DNA from 4 places in the Dehalobacter restrictus DSM 9455 genome. Region 1 is predicted to be linked to each of the others. Evidence: riboswitches for the same ligand, from Rfam matches in the RefSeq annotation. Region 1 holds a riboswitch; each other region holds the start of a gene.
The links. Region 1 has a riboswitch for cyclic di-GMP ahead of DEHRE_RS11170 (ArsB/NhaD family transporter). Riboswitches for the same ligand answer to the same signal wherever they lie in the genome.
Positions count from the first base shown of each region.

Region 1 (5,307 bases):
CAGCGTCCGACGTTCAAAAAATAGGCGGCATCATCAGGGAAATAAAAATTAAAAATAAAAAGCAAATCAACGAAATTTTCAATTGAATTGGGCGTGTGATCATTGGCTATAAAAGATCTCATCATTTTTGGAGCCGGCGGCTTTGGCCGGGAAGCTACCGAGCTCGTTGAAGATATCAATACAGAAAAAAAGCAGTGGAACCTGTTGGGCTATATCGACCAAACTCCGGCCAAACAAGGAAAGGTTATTAATGACTATCCTGTTCTGGGCAACCTGGACTGGCTCGAAAAAAACACAGGGCACCCTCTCTGGATTGTATGTGCGATCGCGAGACCGACGGATAAATACCGTCTGATCGCCAGCCTGTCCTGTTTTCAGCTATATTTTGCCAACCTGATTCATCCCGCTGCCCGAATAAGCCACTCCGTTCAATTGGGCTGCGGCAATATCATCTGCTGGAACAGTTTTCTGTCGACGGATGTCAGGATAGGTAGTCACGTAGCCTTAAATCCGGGCTGCAGGATTGGCCACGATACGGCTGTCCGGGATTACTCCTCTTTATACTGGGACGTCACCCTGGCCGGAAACGTGCAGGTCCATGAAGGTTGTGAAATCGGTTCCAAAACTGTGGTGATCCCCGAAAAAGAGATTGGCAGGTGGAGCATCATCGGGGCTGGTGCTGCCGTCACTCGCAACATCCCGGAATACTGCACGGCCGTCGGTGTCCCTGCCCGACCGGTTAAACATTTAAAAGAATTGGTTGAAACCCATTCCCCTAAAGGACTGATGATATGAAGGAACTTTCTTCTATTTTGATCAAAACTGCGATACAGCTTGTTCTTGAAGCCATTAATCAGGCTCAAGCCTCTGCCCTGCAAAAACGCGTCAGCCCCTTCCCTGTTCAGGAAGCCGCTGACACCCCTACTGCGGAAATTTCTCAACAAGCGGTTCCAAAAAACATTGACTGGGAAGAATTAGACGACGCCACCATCCTTCAACAGATTCTAGATCCTGGGATCCTGGAAGAAATCATTGAACCTTCTGTACAGAACCCGACAGACAGCACCTCCCCTCCTCCTTTTATCAGCTATGTTACCTTCAACCGTCTCGGGCTTACCATGCAGAACCTAAACAAGATTTTGGATTCAGACGAAGATTTTGAAATGCATATCATCGACTGCAACTCCAAAGATGATACCTGGAATTATATCAAAAGCCTTCAGGACAAAAGAATTAAATCCAAAACACGCTTGAAGGTTAACCGGGGGCCGATCTATGTCCTGAACTACAACCTCAGAAAGAGAAAGCCCAACCAGTATTTCTTCACGATTGACAGCGATGTCTATATCAAGACCAAAAACTGGCTGACCAGGTATATGGAAATATTTGAAGCTTTTCCGGAAGTGGGTCTCTTAGGAACCATGCGGGATAACCCTTATCCGAGATTTCTCCCTCCCGTCATTCCTCAGGTCAAGAATGATCTATCCTATCTTCAGCTGAGAAATGCCGGCATTGATGTAATCATGGATTTTATTCCGGGATGTCTTCAGGGGTTACGGCCTGAGCTCATTGACCGGATCGGTTATTGGAATGAGGAATGCGGGTATGGCGATGCTGAATTATCACCAAGGATTGTGCATTATACTCCTTTCAAAGTCGGCTTTGTCACGACCGTGGAAATTGATATGACCCAGTTCATCGGCTGTGACAAGTGTCAGGCCCAAAGCCTCTGCACGCTGAACAGAAGCATAAAAACCTGCTTTATGCTGGCCAAGCAAGCCAACAGTAACGAAAGCTTTGCCAAAAAGGCCAAATGGAAATACCTCGAAATATTTCAAGAGCTAGCCGATGGAAAAAGAACAGCCTATTGCACTTCACTTTTGGACCCTGCATCCCGGGAAGGGAATTTGTACCATGATGCCTGGGCACTCGAGAATTTTGAATATTATTTGAGAAGATCGAACTGATCTTTACAAAATATGAACGGAGATGCTATACTTCTTTTCTGGACACAATCCAGTTGATCAGGATTTTTCAGATTTGCAAATAAAATATAATATGATTTTTAATGTGTTGGGGCAAACTTCACGAAAGTGAAGGACGCTAAAGTTATGGGTCTAAATCAGGGAATTTGAAATGCATGCAATACAAAATGAATGGAATCCAAATGCATTTCCAGGATATTCTGACAGGATTGCCAGACTACAAGGATTTTGAACTTCTCAGGGAAGAGCAGTTCCTTTTATGGATCTGCTCTTTTTTATTTCAACTATTTTGGTATATTCTAACCGGTTAGGCCAATAAAAATTGACCACACTAATGATGGAGGTGCACGATTCATGACCTTGATTCTGACCCTTGTTATTTTTGTAGCTACGTATGCACTAATCGTAACGGAGAAAATCCCGCGGGCTGTCGCCGCGGCCCTCGGTGCCTGTCTCCTGATTCTTTTGGGTGTATTCCCGCAGGAAACTGCTGTGGAACACATCGACTGGAATACGCTGGGCTTACTTATCGGCATGATGATCATTGTCGATCTGACCAGACGTTCCGGTGTCTTCGGCTTTCTGGCTATTTGGGTCGCCAAGAAAGTCAAAGGCAATCCAATCAGACTGCTGATCTCTTTGGCTATACTGACTGCCGTTTTATCGGCTTTTCTGGATAACGTGACGACTGTTTTGCTGGTCGTTCCGGTTTCCATTGTGATTGCTGAAACCTTGAAATTAAACCCAATACCTTTTTTGATTACCCAGATTCTAGCCAGCAACATCGGGGGAACCGCGACCCTGATCGGTGATCCGCCGAATATCATGATTGCCGGACCGGCAGAGCTTACTTTTATGGATTTCATGGTGAACCTGGCACCTGTGACGATTGTGATCTTGGCTGTTACCCTATTGGGCTTTTATTTTCTTTATCGCCAAAAGCTAAAGACCGATAAGGAATCCATCGCCCTGCTGCTGTCGCAAAATGAATACGACTATATTAAAGACTGAGCCCAGCTCAAAAGAAGCCTGGCCGTGCTCGCTCTGACCATTGTCGGTTTTATGCTGCACGCCGTCATCCATGTTGAGACCGCTACGATTGCGCTGGCCGGAGGCATGCTGCTCATGGTGCTGAGCCATGAGGAACCGGAAGAGGTATTTCTGGCGATTGAATGGCCGACGATCTTCTTCTTTACCGGATTATTCGTTTTAGTTGGAGGATTGGTCGAAGTCGGCGTCCTGGATAAGATTGCTGAATGGAGCCTTGGGCTTACCGGCGGTGTACCGGTCGTCATGGCGATGCTGATTGTCTGGCTTTCCGCTATTTTTTCAGCTTTCGTCGATAATATTCCATTCGTGGCCACCATGATTCCGTTGATTCAAAAAATCAGGGTCCTCGGCGGGCTGACCCCAGAACAGCTCCAGCCGCTCTGGTGGTCTCTGGCTCTGGGCGCCTGCCTGGGCGGAAACGGCACAATTGTCGGTGCCTCGGCCAACGTCATTGTCTCAGGGATTGCCGAAAAAAACGGCTATACGATCAGCTACAAAAAATACTTCCTGATCGGATTTCCGTTCATGATTCTATCCATTGTGATCGCCTCGGCGTATATTTTGCTGCGGTACTATTAGATTCTTTCTCTCTCTTCAAAATGAGTATGAAGCAATCTATGGGCAGTGTCACTGAAAGGCTGGCCCAGATATTCCTGATAAAGTTTTTGGATTTCTGAATTCTCATGAGATTTTCTGATCTTTTTATTTTTATCTTCCTGATAGATGGCTTCCTGACGCTTGCGGACAATTTCAAAATTGCCGTGATGGTAGGGCTGCCCACCTCCGGCAACACAGCCTCCGGGACAAGCCATAATTTCAATGGCTTCGTATTGATTCTTACCGTCTCTGATTTCCTCAAGCAGGGTCCGGGCGTTTCCGAGCCCGCTGGCAATGCCTATCCGTAGCATCTTGTCGCCGATTTGAACTGTGGCCTTTCGCAAGCCTCCATCTCCCCGGAGCTGCTCGAACTCAACTTTCTGTAATTCATCACCGGTCAGCCACTCATAAGCTGTCCTGAGCGCAGCTTCGATAACCCCGCCGCTGGTCCCGAAGATCACTGAGGCTCCTGTGGTTTCACCCAATGGTTTGTCATATTCACTCGAAGGCAGATTGATAAAATCCAGACCGGCTTCCTTGATCATTAGGCCAAGTTCCCGGGTCGTGACGACAATATCGACGTTATTATGCTCATCCTTAGTTAGTTCCGGACGCTTGGCCTCGGCTTTCTTGGCAATACAGGGCATGACGGAGACCACCACGATATTGTCCGGATCAATGCCATTCTTCTCGGCATAATAGGTTTTGACGATTGTACCGAACATAATATGCGGTGACTTGCAGGTGGAAGGCACTTCCAACAATTCAGGGAACTGATGCTCAATAAATTTGACCCAGGCCGGACAGCAGCTCGTAAGTATCGGAAGTGTTTTATTGTTCTGCAGACGGTAGATCAGTTCTGAGGCTTCTTCCATAATTGTCAAGTCCGCTCCAAAATCCGTATCGAAAACTGCGTTAAATCCGATACGCTTTAAGGCGGTTACAAGCTGGCCGGTTGCAATCGTCCCTGGTTCCATATCAAATATTTCTCCGATGGCTACGCGGATAGCCGGAGCAGTTTGGACAATCACATATTTATCCGGATCATTTAAAGCTTCCCATACTTTATCGGTATGATTAATTTCCGTAAGCGCTGCTGTAGGGCATACCTGAACACATTGACCGCAGTAAGTACAAGAAGACTCTACCATCGGAATGTTAAAGGCAGGGCCAACAAAGGCTTCAAATCCGCGGCCGATCCCTGACAGGATACCGCAGGTTTGGACCTTATTGCACATCGTTTCACAACGCCGGCAGTAAATGCACTTGTTGGCGTCTTTGACGATCGCCTCACTGGATACGTCCTTCGGATAATTCATCCGTTCACCTTCCCAGCGGATATGCCGAACCCCTAATTCTGCAGCTAAGGCCTGAAGCTCACATTCTCCGTTTTTGGGACAGGTAAAGCATTCATTGGGATGATTCGATAACAGGAGTTCAACCGCCATTCTTCTGGCTGTAATCGCTGTAAGCGTATGCGTGAGTACTTCCATTCCATCCGTAATGGTGGTTACGCACGCCGGGACAAGTTTATTCCGGTTTGTCTTCTCATCGATTAGCTCAACCATGCAGACCCTGCAGGAAGCCGTCTGATTGACCATTTTGATATCATGCAAATCCAGATGACATAAAGTTGGAATCCGAACTCTTGCTTTATGGGCGGCTTCCAAAATGG
Region 1 covers NZ_CP007033.1:2,321,809-2,327,115, forward strand. The annotation lists gene DEHRE_RS11155 (DegT/DnrJ/EryC1/StrS family aminotransferase) at 1-86, shown strand, start outside; gene DEHRE_RS11160 (acetyltransferase) at 103-795, shown strand; gene DEHRE_RS11165 (glycosyltransferase family 2 protein) at 792-1,967, shown strand; cyclic di-GMP riboswitch class I at 2,068-2,153, shown strand; partial or broken gene DEHRE_RS11170 (ArsB/NhaD family transporter) at 2,340-3,614, shown strand; gene DEHRE_RS11175 (NADH-dependent [FeFe] hydrogenase, group A6) at 3,611-5,307, opposite strand, start outside.

Region 2 (5,307 bases), 660 kb from region 1:
AAAGGTATGGCAAATCAGTTAATTGACATTAAATCCACCTTAAGAGCGTTTAAAAAGTCCTGCATTGTCCCCGCCTTTATCTGCATAGGGTTGGTCGCGGTGCTCATCTTGGGGGGCATTATCTCCAGTGTTATCCTACGCGCTAGTGCCTATTCCGAGATTCTGCCGGTAGTGACGGGTGACTTCGCAGCCGAGGTCAAACAAATTGCTTACGATCAGATTCCCATGCTGGACAAGACCTCTGCCCAGCGCCTCGGTGACCGCAAGCTTGGGGAACTTGCCGACATGGTTAGTCAGTTTGAGGTGGTTAACGACTACACCCAGATGAACTACAAAAATCAGCCGGTGCGGGTCGCCACCCTTGCCTATGGTGATATCTTTAAATGGTTTGGTAATCGCGCCGAAGGCATCCCTGCCTACATCATTATCGACATGGTAACCCAAAATGTCGACGTTGTGCGGATTGACAAGGGCATCAAATACACCAACGCAGAGCATTTCTCCCGCAACCTCAACCGCCATCTGCGATTTAACTTCCCAACCTATATGTTTGATACCCCCCACTTCGAAATTGACGACGGTGGGCATCCCTACTGGATCTGCCCTAAAATCGAAAAGACCATTGGATTATTCGGCGGCACCGATATCGACGGCGCAGTCCTAGTCGACGCGGTGACAGGCCAGTCCACCTATTATAAAGACGTGCCAACTTGGGTCGACCAGGTCTACTCGGCCGAGCTCATCATCGAGCAGTACGACTACCACGGCAAGTATTCCAGCGGCATCTTAAACTCCTTATTCGGGCAGAAGGGCGTGACCGTCACTACGGACGGCTACAATTATATTGCTCAGAACGATGATGTTTATGTCTATACCGGTATTACCTCGGTCACAGGCGATCAGAGCAACATCGGTTTTATTCTTAGCAACCAACGCACGAAAGAGACGAGGTATTACTCCTGCGCAGGTGCAGAGGAGTTCTCAGCGATGAACTCTGCCCAGGGCGTGGTGCAGCACCTGGGGTACGTCGCGACCTTCCCGCTGTTGCTTAACATCTCCGAGCAACCGACCTATTTTGTTGCCCTTAAGGACAACGCTGCGCTCGTCAAGATGTACGCAATGGTCAATGTCCAGAAGTACAACATCGTAGCGACAGGTTCGACGGTGGCGGAGTGTGAGCTGGAGTATGTTCGGCTGCTCAACCAGAACGGGCTGATCGACGAGGTGCCGATTGTGACGAGTGGAACTGAGGGGGTAGTGCAGGACATCAGGGTGGCTGTCATCGACGGCACCAGCATTTATTACTTGCTGTTTGATTCGGATGATGTTTATTTTGCAATCTCGGTGGCCGAGAGCGAGAGTGTGGTGTTGGTGAACGAGGGTGACCGCGTGAGCATTCGGACGGTGGACGCTGAGAACGGCAACGCCATTGTGAAGGCGACTGGGCTGAAGCTGCTGACTAACTAGCCCTAGTCGGAGCAAAAGTCCGTGACGTGAAAGAACTGATGGAGAGGAGGCTACCTATTATTTGAGTGGCCGACCTTCCACAACATCATATTTACCGTTGGGACAAGGGCCTTGGGCTATATTTATTGCTTAATAAGGATGTACTGTGTACTTGGCATAACAAAAGCAAAATAACAATTTTAATTAAATGTTACATTTCAAATAAAGTGTGACTGTTTTAAAAAACATATTAAGCGAATTAATATTCCAACTAGAAAAACAATTGAAATGCAAGGGCTTTGTTACAGAATATAGCCTTTCCATGGCTAAAAATTTTGGAATAAATGTGTCTTTAAGCAAGCTGGGGTATTTGTATCGAGGTAGACTTATCAACAACTGTAATATTTCTGGCTATCTTATTAGAAAATGAGGAATTTGCATAATCATAAAGATTTGAGCATTGCTTTTTTTTTAGTATAATAATAAATGAGATCTATCGGTATTAAACGCAAGTAGGAGGTCTTCGAATGGAAGAATGGAAAAGACAGATACTAGGCGCGGTTAAATCCGGACGTGCAAGTTTAGCAAATGAATATGCCCGGGCAGCAATACAAAATCCGGAGAATAAGATTTCTTTTGGGGAATTTATGTGCGGCAAGAAATACTATATGGGGGTTATCGCTAAAAACAATGTTGAGGCTCATTTATTATACCCCAATACGAAGGACCGGCTCGAACTTGAGACGGGTGATGTAATCGCAGTTAAATATGGCGATTTATATATAGTAGGTATATTTACGCTTTCAGACGATGAGATTGGAATAAAGACGTTGACGAGTGTGGATTGTCAAGGGGAACAAGATTTTGTTCAATTACGTAATGGTGGAGCTAACCATGTCGCTTTTCTTTTTCATGTTCCAAAGGATGAGAGATAGCCTGATTGGCTAAAGGATCATATTAAAAAGCAAAATACTTAAGATAAATAACTGGACAATTCAGCATAAAATGGATATATTCAGGGTATTCAAAAGAAAATTTATTTGTTATAATGTATAAGCTTAAGCAAAAATAACAATATAAAGTTGTACGAGTTGGTGCAAACTTCGTGAAAGTGAAGGACGCTAAAGCTATGGGTCTAAGGCTGCTTGTAAGTTGCTATGATTGCCAGGCTGCAAGTAATTGAACTTCTTGGGGGGGAGTAGTTCCATTTTGGATTACTCTCTTTTTTATGTCTTTTATTTTCACTTGGGAGGATGGTACATATGAAACAAATGGGCATCGGACAAGCATTCAAAGCAAATTTTCTGGGTCACGCTCCGGACTGGTACAAAAGAGCAATTCTTGCTTTTCTGTTATTGAACCCTATTTTGATGTATACCGCCGGTATGTATGTTACCGGTTGGGTGTTGATTGTCGAATTCATTTTTACCCTGGCAATGGCGTTAAAATGTTATCCGCTTCCTGCCGGTGGGCTTCTGGCAATCGAAGCCGTTGTGCTCGGACTTACTAGCCCTCAAATGGTCTATAGTGAAGTTGAAACGAACCTGCCGGTTATTCTTCTTCTGATGTTCATGGTCGCCGGGATCTATTTTATGAAAGAAGGTCTTGTGTACCTGTTTTCCAAGCTCCTTACTAAAGTACACTCTAAAGTCGCGCTTTCATTTCTGTTCGCTGTATTGGGTGCGTTTCTTTCCGCATTTCTGGATGCGCTGACCGTAACGGCGGTGATTATCGCCGTGGCCTACGGTTTCTATAACATCTTCCATAAGTTTGCTTCCAGTGAAAAAGTATACGAAGAGTATGACATTAATCACGATCATAGTGTTGATGAGAAATATCATGAGGATCTGGACGAGTTTCGTGGTTTTCTGCGTAATCTTATGATGCATGGCGCGGTGGGCACTGCGCTGGGCGGAGCAATAACGCTGGTTGGTGAACCGCAGAATCTGTTGATTGGCTCCATCATGAAATGGGATTTCGTAGATTTCTTTATACAATGCGCCCCTGTGTCTATCCCGGTATTGATCGTTGGTCTTCTGACCACCATTATCCTTGAAGTTACTAAGTTCTGGGGGTACGGCTACCAGTTTCCTGAGTCGGTACGAAAGGTTATGGAAGATGATGTAAAGGCCAAAGATGCTGTCAGAAATATGCGAGGACGTGTACGCCTGATTGTTATGGCTTTGTGCGGCGTTCTGCTGATCTTCTCCCTGGCGCTGCACCTGGCGGAAGTAGGCATTATTGGTCTGATGATTATTATCCTGCTTACAGCCTTCAATGGGGTTACTGAAGAAAAGCGCATTGGTCATGCCTTTGAAGAAGCGCTGCCGTTTACTGCGCTGCTGGTCGTATTTTTCGCCGTCGTCGCGGTTATTCATGACCAGCATTTGTTTACGCCGATTATTCAATGGGTACTGAACATGGAAGGACAGAATCAGCTTGTCGCTTTTTTTGCGGCCAACGGTGTCCTTTCAGCAATCAGTGACAACGTATTTGTTGCTACGGTATATATGACTGAAACACAGCAAGCATTTGAAGCCGGAGGTATTGCGCTGGAGCAGTACAACAAGCTGGCAGTTGCCATTAATATGGGTACAAATATCCCATCTGTTGCTACGCCAAACGGTCAGGCGGCGTTTCTGTTCCTCTTGACGTCTGCTCTGGCTCCGCTGATTCGCCTGTCTTACCTGGAAATGGTAAAATTGGCGCTGCCTTACGCCATCGTTATGTCTCTTACAGGTGTGCTGGCAACAATGTACCTGTTGTAATCCAAAAGTATCTAATTTAAAAACGAATCATAAAATGTTACATCACTTATCAAGCAAAAGGGGGTGTCCTATGCGGACTCTCTCTTTTATGGCTATTAGAAGAACCTAGGAAGTCTTCGGAAAAATATCTAACTGAGGCAGGAGAAAGTGAGATTCTTCGATCTTTTGAAGAACAACTAAAAGGCGGCAAGATGCTTATTGTTTCAGATATAAAGAAGGCCGTATATAAGAATTGCGTTTTGCTGCAAGTTATTCTCCAAAAGATAGAGGGTTCATCTTTTTCAATTTGTTACACAAATAGGGAAAAACAATTTGGAATAATAGGATTAGCATAGGAAACTACTTTATTGTTTACAATATCTATAAAAAGGGGACTGACTATGGTCTTGGCTTTTGCTAAAGAAGAAAAAATGAATGAAATAAGTGTAGGCGGAGTTTATAGCCTTTGGAATATTTTGACATATAATTATGGTATTATGGTAAAGCTTGAAATTTATCAAAATTACGCTCATGATATAGATTTGAAATTTAAGCTACAAGATATACTTGATGATTTGAAAGACCGGAACAATAAGATTGAAAAAATAATGAATAAATACAATGTTAAATCTCCCGATTATCCGCCTAAAGATGTACACGAAGTAATAAATTCCCAGGTGGTAACTGACCAACAGATTGGCAAATTTCTTTTGTTAATAGCACAAGAACGACTGGAGATAAAAGTTCGGGCAGTGAGAAACGCTAGTGTCTCCGATGATGTTCGCAGCTTATTTATGAGATTCGTAGAAGAGGAGATTTATAACCTGGATTCCATCCTTAATTATTTGAAACTGAAAAAGTGGGTCCATCAGCCGCCGATGTATCCTAACGTCCCAGAAGGCAGCAAAGAGGACTGCTACCTATGGGATCATCTGGTTTATCGTTATTTAAACATGGAGCAAATAAAGTTCTTTTCGCGGCTTGTTCATGATGGAGACTTTGGACTTCTCCTTAATAAGCGCTATGAAATGTCGGAACAACAAGCTAAACAGTTGGAAGACGAAATGAACACTTTAGGGTTGCCTATTCCCAAAAGACCTCCAAAATCATTAGG
Region 2 covers NZ_CP007033.1:37,182-42,488, reverse strand. The annotation lists gene DEHRE_RS00225 (hypothetical protein) at 1-1,467, shown strand, start outside; gene DEHRE_RS00220 (hypothetical protein) at 1,974-2,381, shown strand; cyclic di-GMP riboswitch class I at 2,532-2,623, shown strand; gene nhaB (sodium/proton antiporter NhaB) at 2,709-4,214, shown strand; gene DEHRE_RS00210 (DUF3231 family protein) at 4,595-5,307, shown strand, end outside.
Region 2: it holds a riboswitch for cyclic di-GMP, as region 1 does, so the genes downstream of both, nhaB (sodium/proton antiporter NhaB) here and DEHRE_RS11170 (ArsB/NhaD family transporter) in region 1, are expected to answer to the same signal.

Region 3 (5,307 bases), 110 kb from region 1:
CCTGCGCCAAAACAGTCAAATGCCATGCAGCCTTTCAGACCCAATCCCTGAAGATCTTGATAGATACAGCAGCGAAAGTCTTCCTGCAGGTTCCGACAGGGCTGGCCCGGCTCTTTATCGTTTGGAAAGCCTTCCGAAGCTGAAAAATACAACGCGGTGCAGCACAATCCGAAGCAGTTCTCGCAGTCAGCTCTCAGACTGCATCTTTGCTCAGCAAAAACGTCTATTGGTTCACGAATTCCAGACAATATTTGATCCTCCAAAACTAAGAACTTTTGATTTACCCCAGAAATGATGCTTGAATAGCTTGTCTAATCCTTTTTCACCTTTCTAAGAACCAGTTGAATATTCAGGCGATCGGCTTCCGCTTTCAGCAAGCGGACGGCTTCTTCAGCACTGCCCTTGCAGTTGGTCTGATCCATATGATGGTTCTTATCCATCATATTGTTCAAGACGGAAAGCGGCAGCAGGTTGACCGCCAGACAATAAAATCCCTTTGATTTGCCGTCGTTGTAATTCGTGATTAGTTCGCCTAAAATTTTGTGTTTTTCCGTCAGTTCTTCAAGATAATTTTGAAGGTCTATTTTAGCCTTGGCCTGATCCTGCAATACATTTTGATAGGATATAAAGGAATCGGCCTCGCTTGGAGCCTGATACCTCTCACATGGATAGACACTGCATTCAAAACAGTATTCAACATTTTGATGCTTTTTATTACAGGTAATTACGGCACAGGAAGGATGCTTCAAAAAAAAGTCCGGACCCCCGCAGCCGGGGCACTTTGAAGAACCGTCCGTATGAAAACGCGGACAAAGACAGCAATTCAATCCGCATAATGAAAAGTCGGCGCATTTCCGCCTGTATTCTTTACTTACCATTGATTTGACCATTGCATACATCTCCTGATAGCAATGTTTGATAAAAATCAGAGTTCAACCCGTGCAGAACAGTTCTCCGCAACTCTGTACTTCACGATCTTGCTTATTAACGCATACGGAATAGGCTTATTTAACGTAAGCGTAAACTCTAGCGGCGTAAAAAAGAGCCCGCCGTAACCAGCAGGCTCGCGTCATATAAAAATCATTCGTCGCATTTGCTCTTAGCATACGGTACTCGGCAATGCTCAGGAGCATTTGCCGGGAGTAATGGAATCACCCAGTCTGGATGTGTTTGATCAATGTTAGGAGCAGTGTTCAGGACATATACCAGATACCTGTACGGATCAAGGTCATTCTCCTTGGCGGTTTCAATTAGGCTATAAATTATTGCACTGCCCTGGGCACCATTCGGCGTATTTGCGAATAGAAAGTTTTTTCGGCTCATGACAAAAGGTTTTATACTCCGTTCTGCTCGGTTGTTAGAGAGCTCCAGCCGGCCGTCCTTCAGATACTCTATCAAGTGAGGCCACTGCTGTTGCAGATAATATAAGGCTTTTCCAAGGGCAGACTTCGGAGCTGCGTTTCTTGTTTGTGCCCAAGTCAGGAAGGCATCCAGAACCGGTTTTTCCAACTCCAGCCGCTGGGTATATCGTTCTTCAGGGGTAAGACATTTAAGCTTATCCTCAATCGAGAATAGCTTGTTGCAATACTCTTGCCCAATTACTGCCGAAGATCCTTTTTGCTCGGATTTTGGCAAGGAATTGACCGCCTCATCAAATTTACGCCGAGCATGGGCCCAGCAACCGACTACCGTGATGTTTTCCGGCAACGTGTAATAAGCCTGATAACCATCCGCATGCAGGTATCCGGAGAATCCTTCCAAAAATTTCTTCGGGTTTTCAGCTTTTCGATCCGGCTTGTATTCATAAAGTATGAGCGGGTGCTCTGTATCCCCGCCGGTTCTGTACATCCACATGTAGCTTTTGGCTTGCGCCTTCTTGCCTGGTTCTTTGAGTACTTGCAAGGTGGTCTCATCCGCGAAGAGAACACTGTGCTGCAAGAGCCGTCGGTGCATCTCCTCATACACTGGTTTCAACCAGTCCTCGGCTACTCTTAAGATCCAGCTGGACATCGTCTGACGGGATAGCATCACACCGCTTCGATTCAGCTCCTGTTCCTGTCGGTAAAGGGGAGAACACATGACGAATTTCTGGGTCATGATGTGAGCTATCGCTTCCGGGGAGGCAAAGCTTCCGGAGATGACGGGTTTATCTTTCCGTGTTTTCAACACGGGGGTTTCCAAGGCCTCTGCTTTGCAGGTCAGGCAGGCATAGCTGAAATACCGGTCTTCACGGATTTTTACCTGTGGCGGAACAATTACAAGGCTGCGGCGGACTTCCTTGCCGATTTCCTGCATGACAGTATCGCAGGCTGCACAAAGCCGTTCTTCCTCAGAAAGACGATGCTCAACGACTTCAACGGGGACATTATCCGGCAGGATTTCCTCAAGGCTGCCGGAACGCTTTTGGCGGGTATGGGCAGCAACTTTTGTTTTCTCTGGTGACTCGATTTTAATATACGCTTCTGCCTCGTTAAACAAAAGGCTCAGTTGCTCCATGACCGCTTCCTGCGTTTTTTCGGAGGAAGATCCGAAGCGTTTCTTTTGGCCCAGGCGTATCTGTTGCAGAAGCAACTCAATCTGTTTGTTTAACTCTGTGTTGTGTGCCTTAAGTGCTTCATATTCCGCACGTGAAATGGTGACCATTTCGGCGTTATTTATCTCATTTTTTTGTAGCTCTTTCATAACAAAATTATACCATGAAAAAGCCAGTTTTTCCAGTGTTTTCAAGGGTTTCCAGTATTCTTTTCGAACCCTTTCTGAGCCTTCTTAAACCATGCAGAGGCCTGACGCCGGACGGTGTGCTTTGGGTTGTTCTACGCTTAAACCTTCCATTAGCCACCGGTACTGCTGTGGGGTAAGCGCCTGCGCTTCGGCGGGGCTACGCGGCCACTGAAACCTTCCGTTTTCAAGCCGTTTGTACAGGAGAACAAACCCATTGCCTTCCCAATACAGAGCTTTTATCCGGTCACATCGGCGTCCGCAAAATAGAAACAGGGTGCTCGAAAACGGATCCAGCCGAAACTTCTGCTGGACGATTCCAGATAGACCGTCAATCCCGCATCGAAGATCGGTGTATCCGCAGGCAATATAGATGCAGTCGGCTCCGGTGAAATCATTCAGCATGACTTCAGCGCGCGGCAGATTGCTTCAATGGCTGATGCATCTGCGCTGGGGTAAATGTCGGCTTCGGCATTTCCGATGCGCACTGTTGCCGCTATTTCCAGACAGTCATTCCGGCGTTCAACGGGAACTCTGGCAAAGTACGGCTCTTGATGCGTGGTCAATGCTTTAAACACTCGGCGTTGCCAATAGTAATATGTTTTCTCGACAATCCCGTTTTCCAGGCACCATTGCCTGATGCTTATTCCACTGTTCCGGCAGGATGAGATCCGCTCGCTCCACTCGGCCAGCCGTTGGTTTACGCTTAAGGTTTGCAGGCTTTGCTCCATTTGAGTCACTCCCATTCTATCTAAATGTCTACCTTAGACTCTTTTGGTGACACTTAGACTCTTTGGGATATTCTCTCATTCTGCTGATTCTATGACAATCCGCCTACATGGTTTACGCTTACTATTTAACGGGAATTGTACCGATCCACACGCGTATAAACATCATTAATTAGTTATACGAATTTAAGCGGATTCCTCTGCTAAACCAAGAAACATTGATCATTTGGCGCCAAAATAAAGAATATTTTTTCGAATAACCCCTGTAGAACCTGAAAGGGATGTGCTACAATAGTTCTGTGACCGAAATATCAATCGAATAGGGATACAGGAGCAACGACAATGGCAAACTTGGTGAAAGCCAGGGACGCAAAGCTATGGGTCTTCCAGAATAATTCTGATGACTGCCAGGCTACCGAATCCGCTCAGGTTTGTTTTGAATGTCGCCATGCAATCTGCTGGTGATTTTTTTGTTGCTTCAGCCAGCACTGATTTATCGGAAAGGAAGATTACAATTGCGTCAGGTAAGTGTAAACCGGCTTCAAAAGGGAGACGTGTTGGGACGAACCATTTTCTCGCATAACGGCCGTTCATTGCTTGGGAAAGGAATCACGCTGACCCAGCCATATATCGACCGGTTAAAAGAACTGGGCATTAGTATTGTCTATGTGGACGATGACGAAACGAAGGATATCGTTATTGAGGATGTTATTTCCGAGGAAAACAGGCGGGAGGCAATGAACTCCATTGAACATTCAGCGGAAGCGGTACGAATCGGTAAAGATCTCAATGGTTTTCAGGTAAAAAAGACAGTAAACAACATCATCGGGGACGTCCTGTTTCAAGAAAAGATATTTCTGAGCCTGACAGATATGCGGAGCTATGACAATCAAGTTTATGCGCATTCAGTCAGTGTTTGTGTCCTTGCGACCATTTTGGGCAAAGCTTTGGGACTGGATAAAGATACCCTGGAGGCACTGGCGGTAGGGGCTTTGCTTCACGATATCGGGACTGTCAAGCTGCCAAAAGAGCTTGTCGCCAAACGTGAGGCCTTTACTCCGAAGGAAAATGACCTATATAAGACGCACACTGTACATGGATTTGAAATACTTCGGAACAAACCGGAATTGAACTTATTGAGTGCGCATATTGCTTTGCAGCATCACGAATGGTTGAACGGAAACGGCTATCCCCGGAAGCTGTCCGGCCGGCACCTCCATATCCTGGCTCAAATCGTCGGGCTGGCCGACTTCTATGATAATCTGGTCAATGATGGCCCGGGCCACTCCCGGATCGTCCCGCATGAAGCCTGTGAAATTGTAATGGGATGTGCAAACAAACTATTCTCCCAGCAGTTGGTTGTAACGTTCTTAAAGCATGTTGCAGCCTATCCGACCGGCTGTACCGTTAAGCTCAATACAGGTGAAGTTGGGATTGTGGTTGACCAGAATAAAAGTTTGCCGATGCGCCCAATTATCAGGATATTAATCGCTGACAAAGGGTTGGCCCATGTCCGGGCTAAGGAATATAACCTTGTCGAAGATCTTACAACCTTTATTGTTTCCATTGTCGAGTGAAGCTGATCCATTTCTTGAAAAAAAACGCCGGCTCAAATGTTTTTTGAGCCGGCTAATCTATTATTTCGGAAGTTTTCCAAACACCTTCAATACGGACCGGTGGAATGAATGAGGAAACGATGGTTCTGCAAACATTAGGACGCATTGGTCATGGATGACGTTTATCTGATTTTCCGTACAATAGTCTATAGCCTCTTTAGATTCAGCCCCCTGCTGAATCCAGATATGCTTGACTCCAGCTTCTACCGCGTCCCTAACGACCTTATTGGTTTGGTCAGGAGGGA
Region 3 covers NZ_CP007033.1:2,427,443-2,432,749, forward strand. The annotation lists gene DEHRE_RS11645 (pentapeptide repeat-containing protein) at 1-248, opposite strand, end outside; gene DEHRE_RS11650 (DUF3795 domain-containing protein) at 312-890, opposite strand; gene tnpC (IS66 family transposase) at 1,081-2,682, opposite strand; gene tnpB (IS66 family insertion sequence element accessory protein TnpB) at 2,767-3,123, opposite strand; gene tnpA (IS66 family insertion sequence element accessory protein TnpA) at 3,117-3,449, opposite strand; cyclic di-GMP riboswitch class I at 3,781-3,866, shown strand; gene DEHRE_RS11670 (HD-GYP domain-containing protein) at 3,962-5,023, shown strand; gene DEHRE_RS11675 (CoA-binding protein) at 5,084-5,307, opposite strand, start outside.
Region 3: it holds a riboswitch for cyclic di-GMP, as region 1 does, so the genes downstream of both, DEHRE_RS11670 (HD-GYP domain-containing protein) here and DEHRE_RS11170 (ArsB/NhaD family transporter) in region 1, are expected to answer to the same signal.

Region 4 (5,307 bases), 800 kb from region 1:
CAAATATCCGGACTGGGATCTGGACAACCAGGTCGCACCGCAAATATTGAAGCACCTCGGCCTGAAACCGTTTGATGCGCCGCTGATTATGGAAGGCGGCTCGTTGCACGTGGATGGAGAAGGTACACTCTTGACAACGGCCGAATGCCTGCTCAATCCGAACCGCAACCCTGATCTTTCCCGGGAGCAGATTACGGAACTATTGAAGAAATATTTGAGTATCCACAAAGTCATCTGGCTGGGAAAAGGCTTATGTGGAGATGAAACAGACGGACATGTCGACAATATCGCCTGTTTTGCTTCGCCTGGCAAAATCCTGATTCAGGTCTGTGATGACCCTTGCGATCCGAATTATGCGATTACCCGGGAAAACCTTGCGGTGTTAAGCCGAGAAACGGATGCCAGAGGAAGAACCTTTGAAATCATCCCAATACAGCAGCCTCCCGCCGTATTTGCCGACGGTAAACGCCTGACGCTGAGTTATCTGAACTTTTACTTTGTCAACGGCGGAATTATTTTACCTGTATTTGGCGGCCAGGCTGCCGAAACAGATGCCCTGGCTATTCGGACCCTGAGCGGGATCTTTCCAGAAAGACGGATCCGCACCATTAATGGAATGGCAATTATTGGGGAAGGCGGCAATGTTCACTGTACAACCCAGCAGATGCCTGCTGTAAACCATTGAAGGTCAGTGTATGAATTGCCCGACAATATATACCAAAATCTGAAATAAAAATATAAACAAAGAGGAGAACGTAGCAGATACATCTGTTATATGTTGCGCTCTTCTGCGTTGTGGTTTTTTTCTGCATCATGTAAAATAGAAAATGCATACAAATTAACAAAATAGTAGAAACACCTGTAAGATCAGGTTCAGAACACACCGAAATCAGGCATTGGGAAGGAATATTAACGATGAGAAACGTCAAAGTGGCAGCAACCCAGATGCGCTGCACCAGTAACGTTGAAGAAAATATTGCGGGGGCGGAGACACTGGTCAGGGAGGCAGCAGCCCGGGGCGCGCAGATCATCCTATTGCAGGAGTTGTTCGAAACCCCGTATTTTTGTCAGAAAGAAAAATCGGATTTTTACCTTTATGCAGCAGAGCTAGAAGATAATCAAGCAGTCAGACATTTCCGGAAAATTGCCAGAGAGCTGGAGATCGTCCTGCCGATCAGTTTTTATGAGAAGAAAAACTACGCGCGCTATAATACGATTGCCGTGATTGATGCCGATGGTGAGATCCTCGGCAAATACAGAAAGAGTCATATCCCCGACGGGCCGGGCTATGAGGAAAAATTCTATTTTAACCCCGGTGATACAGGCTTTAAAGTCTGGCAAACGCGCTACGCCAAGATTGGAGTCGGCGTCTGTTGGGATCAATGGTACCCGGAAGCTGCCCGCTGCATGACCCTGATGGGGGCGGAGATCCTGTTATATCCGACAGCCATCGGTTCAGAACCGATGGATCAGGCGATCGATTCCAAAGACCATTGGCAGGCCTGCATGCTCGGCCATGCTGCCGCGAACCTGATCCCTGTGGTCGCATCCAACCGGATTGGTGTCGAGGAAGAGGATGATTCCAAAATCACCTTCTATGGTTCTTCTTTCATTGCCGGACCGCAGGGTAATAAGATAGCGGAGGCTGGACGAAACGAAGAAGCGGTTCTAATCGCGGAATTTGATCTGGACCAGCTCGAGGTTCAGCGGCTGGAGTGGGGGATCTTTAGAGACCGCCGGCCTGATCTATATGGAAGGATTTCTTCCTACGACGGGGAACTTTATTTATCAAAATAATCCATTATCTAACACGAATTTGTAGTTCTTAAATCTCGAGTATCTTATTAACCTTTATAAGGTGAGAGGAGGCTCTATATGAACAAAAGCGGCTTATTTTGGGGAATCATTCTAATCCTTACAGGAGGCTTGCTGCTTATAGATAATCTTGGCAACTGGCAAATCTTCAGTATGGAATTTCTTTGGCCGGTATTGATCCTTATTCTCGGGCTTGCTTTTGAATTCAACTATTTCAGTAAGAAAGAAAGCCCCGGATTGCTAGTTCCCGGTGGTATCCTTACCGTTATTGGTCTGTTGTTCATCTTTGAGACTTTTACACACTGGCAATTTTCCGGATATACCTGGCCGGTCTATCCGCTGGCTGTTGCAGTCGGTCTATTTCAACTCTATTTATTTTCCGGACGCCCGCGCGGTCTGCTGGTGCCTGTTTTTATTCTAACCGCTCTAGCGTGCATATCCTTTACTGGGATGTTTGTAACGTCAATTCAGCGCTATATAGATCTAGGCCTGGTGGTCCCGATCCTGCTGATTCTGGCAGGTCTGATCCTGATCATCCAAAGGAAAAAAACATGAACTAAATTTGGAAACCATGTAAGAAGAATCTGATCTGGATGATAATATCTATTGCATAATATTAATCAATAAATGTATGAATAGTCAGACTCTGAATATTCATACATTTATTGATTATTCATACATTTATTGACAGATTTCGTGTATTTTACTATAATTGAGTTAAAATCATATGATCCATTGGCAAACCTGTTGAAAAGCAGGGACGCAAAGCTACGAGTCTAAGTGCTGAAGCATATTGACAGTCGGGTTGCACACAGAAGATGAAAACCGCGGCTGCTTTGGCCGCGATTTTTTTTTCTGAGGAGGGGATTTAATATGACAGCGGATTCCATCGTTGCAGCCAGTATTTCAATTACCCTGGTCTTGTTGATATCTTACGGATTTTTATATTTTTCCGAGAAGAAACATTATTTCTTAGCATGGAGTCTTTCTGTCTTGATGCTCATGATAACCTATCTTTCCAGAACTGCATTGCTGGAAACCGACAGCCCGTCCGTGGTGCTTCAGATTATCAACTATGCCTCTTCGATCGCAGGGTACTGGCTGATATTCAAGGGTACGCTGTTGTTTTTTAGCAGAAGCTACCCGGTGTTTTGGGATATCGGCACGGGCTTTCTGATCGTTGCTTTTATATGTATTGCTGTTCAGGGAATCTCGGCAACCGCTCTTTTACTTCTATCTGTTGTCTGGATCATTGCATTATTATCCAAAGCTGCTATGACATGCTTAAAAGCAAAAACACCACAAGGCCCGATCCGAATAATACTTGGCTATACCTATATTTTTTGGGCCTTGTCGATTTTACTTTATCCGTTGTGCAAATTAATTAACGTTATTTCACCGTCTGTAGGTTATTTAGTTGCCGGTGTTGTTGGTCTGCTTGCTTATCTTAATATGCAGGCCCTGTATTTTCAAAGCATCCGGGAGGAGCTCGAAAGCAAAGAAGCAAATATCAGAAAACTTGTCATTTATGATAAATTAACGGGGGCCTACAGCCGTACCTATTTTGAAAATGTGCTGGAAGATTTCCTTGATAAAACCCTCATGCCTGCAACATTGGCCATGGGGGATTTTAATGGTCTGAAACTGATCAACGACACCTTTGGTCATGAAAAAGGGGATGAATTGCTTGCTGACGGGATCAGAATCATGCAAGAGACGATCGGCACTGAGAATGTGATTATCCGATGGGGCGGGGACGAATTTATCATTATCATGCCTGGTGTGCCGCTTGATCAGGCCGGCGTGTTTTTAAACAATATTAAAAATAATTTAAAAATCTCCCGCCCGCAAACGGTACCAATAGATATCTCGTTTGGCCTGACGGTTTATGAGAACAGGGAACAACCCCTGGCAAAAATGATCAGCCAGGCTGAGGAAAAAATGTATAGCAACAAATTAAATGAAAGCAAGAAATCCCGCCTTGCCATCATCGAGTTCCTGGAAAAACTGCTCTGGGAAAAAGATTATCAGACGGAAGCCCATGTCATGAGGCTGAAAAGTCTGGTCAGTAAATTCGGCAGTCAGATCGGCCTGTCCCCAAGAGAGATCGTCGAATTGGTCCAAGTTGCAATGCTGCATGATATCGGCAAGATCGGTGTTCCGGGGGAAATCTTAAAAAAACAAGGTGACTTGACCCCGGAAGAATGGAGCATTATGAAAAAACATTCCGAAATCGGCTATCGGATCACGCAGTCGTCCAGGGAATTAGCGCATGTCTCAGAAGCCGTTCTCGGTCATCATGAATGGTGGAATGGAAAAGGTTACCCGCAGGGGCTGAAAGAAGATGAAATCCCGCTGTTCTCGAGGATAGTTTCTATTGTTGATTCCTACGATGTGATCACGCATGAAAGGCCCTATAAACGGGCCATGGACCCCTATAGTGCACTTGTTGAAATCAATAAGTGCGCCGGCAAACAATTTGATCCGTATCTGGTTACTGTTTTTAACAAGATTATGCAGGAAGACCTTGTTGTGAATGATAGGTAACTGTAATTAACTCAACTTTCCCACCATTAAATAATGGTTAAAGCCATGATTTTTCTGACACATCAGGTTGCAAACAACAATCGTTCTTTGAAAGACCGTGGAATAGTGCTAAGAAAAGTATCCATAATCATATTGGCTAATTCCTGGCTTATGACAGGAAAATTGCTTAGAACACGCCTGAGAGTGTCGATTAACAATACTAATGCTTGAGAAAGTTTGAGATCTTCCATTTCATCACTGTAATAGTAAAATAGTTCTCCAATTGTCCTATCATCCTGAGTATTTCTGCTTTCAACTGCTAACATAATGTATCTTAGAAATACGATGGATGTTGCGGCTACCTGAGCATCATAGTTTCGTCCTTGGTATTCTTTAGCCAGAGCCAAATACGACTTGCATACTTTGAAGAAAACTTCTATGTCCCAGCGTTTGCCGTAAATACGGACAATTTCTTCTTCAGATAGCTCCAAGTCCGTACTCAGGAGGGCCAGCCAGTTTTTCGATCGTCTGTCCTGAACAAAAACAATTTTCACATCGGTTAAGTCTTGAATATTTTTGGTCTCACGTATTTGAACTGTTATTGAACCGATGATCCCTGTTTTAGCATCAGCAATATCACCTGCCAATTTACGAAGTTCCTGAAGGGGCTGCCATTTTCCGTTATAGTGGTAATGAATTTTCTCTGTAATCTTCAACATGCAAATAACATCGCGCTTTTCTTGTTTGACCCTTAAGATCGTCTTAGGATGGGCAAACCAGCTGTCAAAAAGAACGTACTTAGCTGGAATATGAGCAGCACAGTGGAGAAGATTAATCAAAGCATCGGTTGTACTCCCCATCGCCTCGGTTCTTCTTTTGTAAGCAATCGTTCGCTTATCCAAAGGCTTGGCCGGATTCAAGATCTTCTCCGGTTTCTGGGAACTTAAGAGTGAAAAACCAATAGGC
Region 4 covers NZ_CP007033.1:1,523,799-1,529,105, reverse strand. The annotation lists gene DEHRE_RS07380 (agmatine deiminase family protein) at 1-685, shown strand, start outside; gene aguB (N-carbamoylputrescine amidase) at 916-1,797, shown strand; gene DEHRE_RS07370 (LiaF transmembrane domain-containing protein) at 1,876-2,370, shown strand; cyclic di-GMP riboswitch class I at 2,543-2,628, shown strand; gene DEHRE_RS07365 (diguanylate cyclase) at 2,689-4,362, shown strand; gene DEHRE_RS07360 (IS4 family transposase) at 4,425-5,307, opposite strand, start outside.
Region 4: it holds a riboswitch for cyclic di-GMP, as region 1 does, so the genes downstream of both, DEHRE_RS07365 (diguanylate cyclase) here and DEHRE_RS11170 (ArsB/NhaD family transporter) in region 1, are expected to answer to the same signal.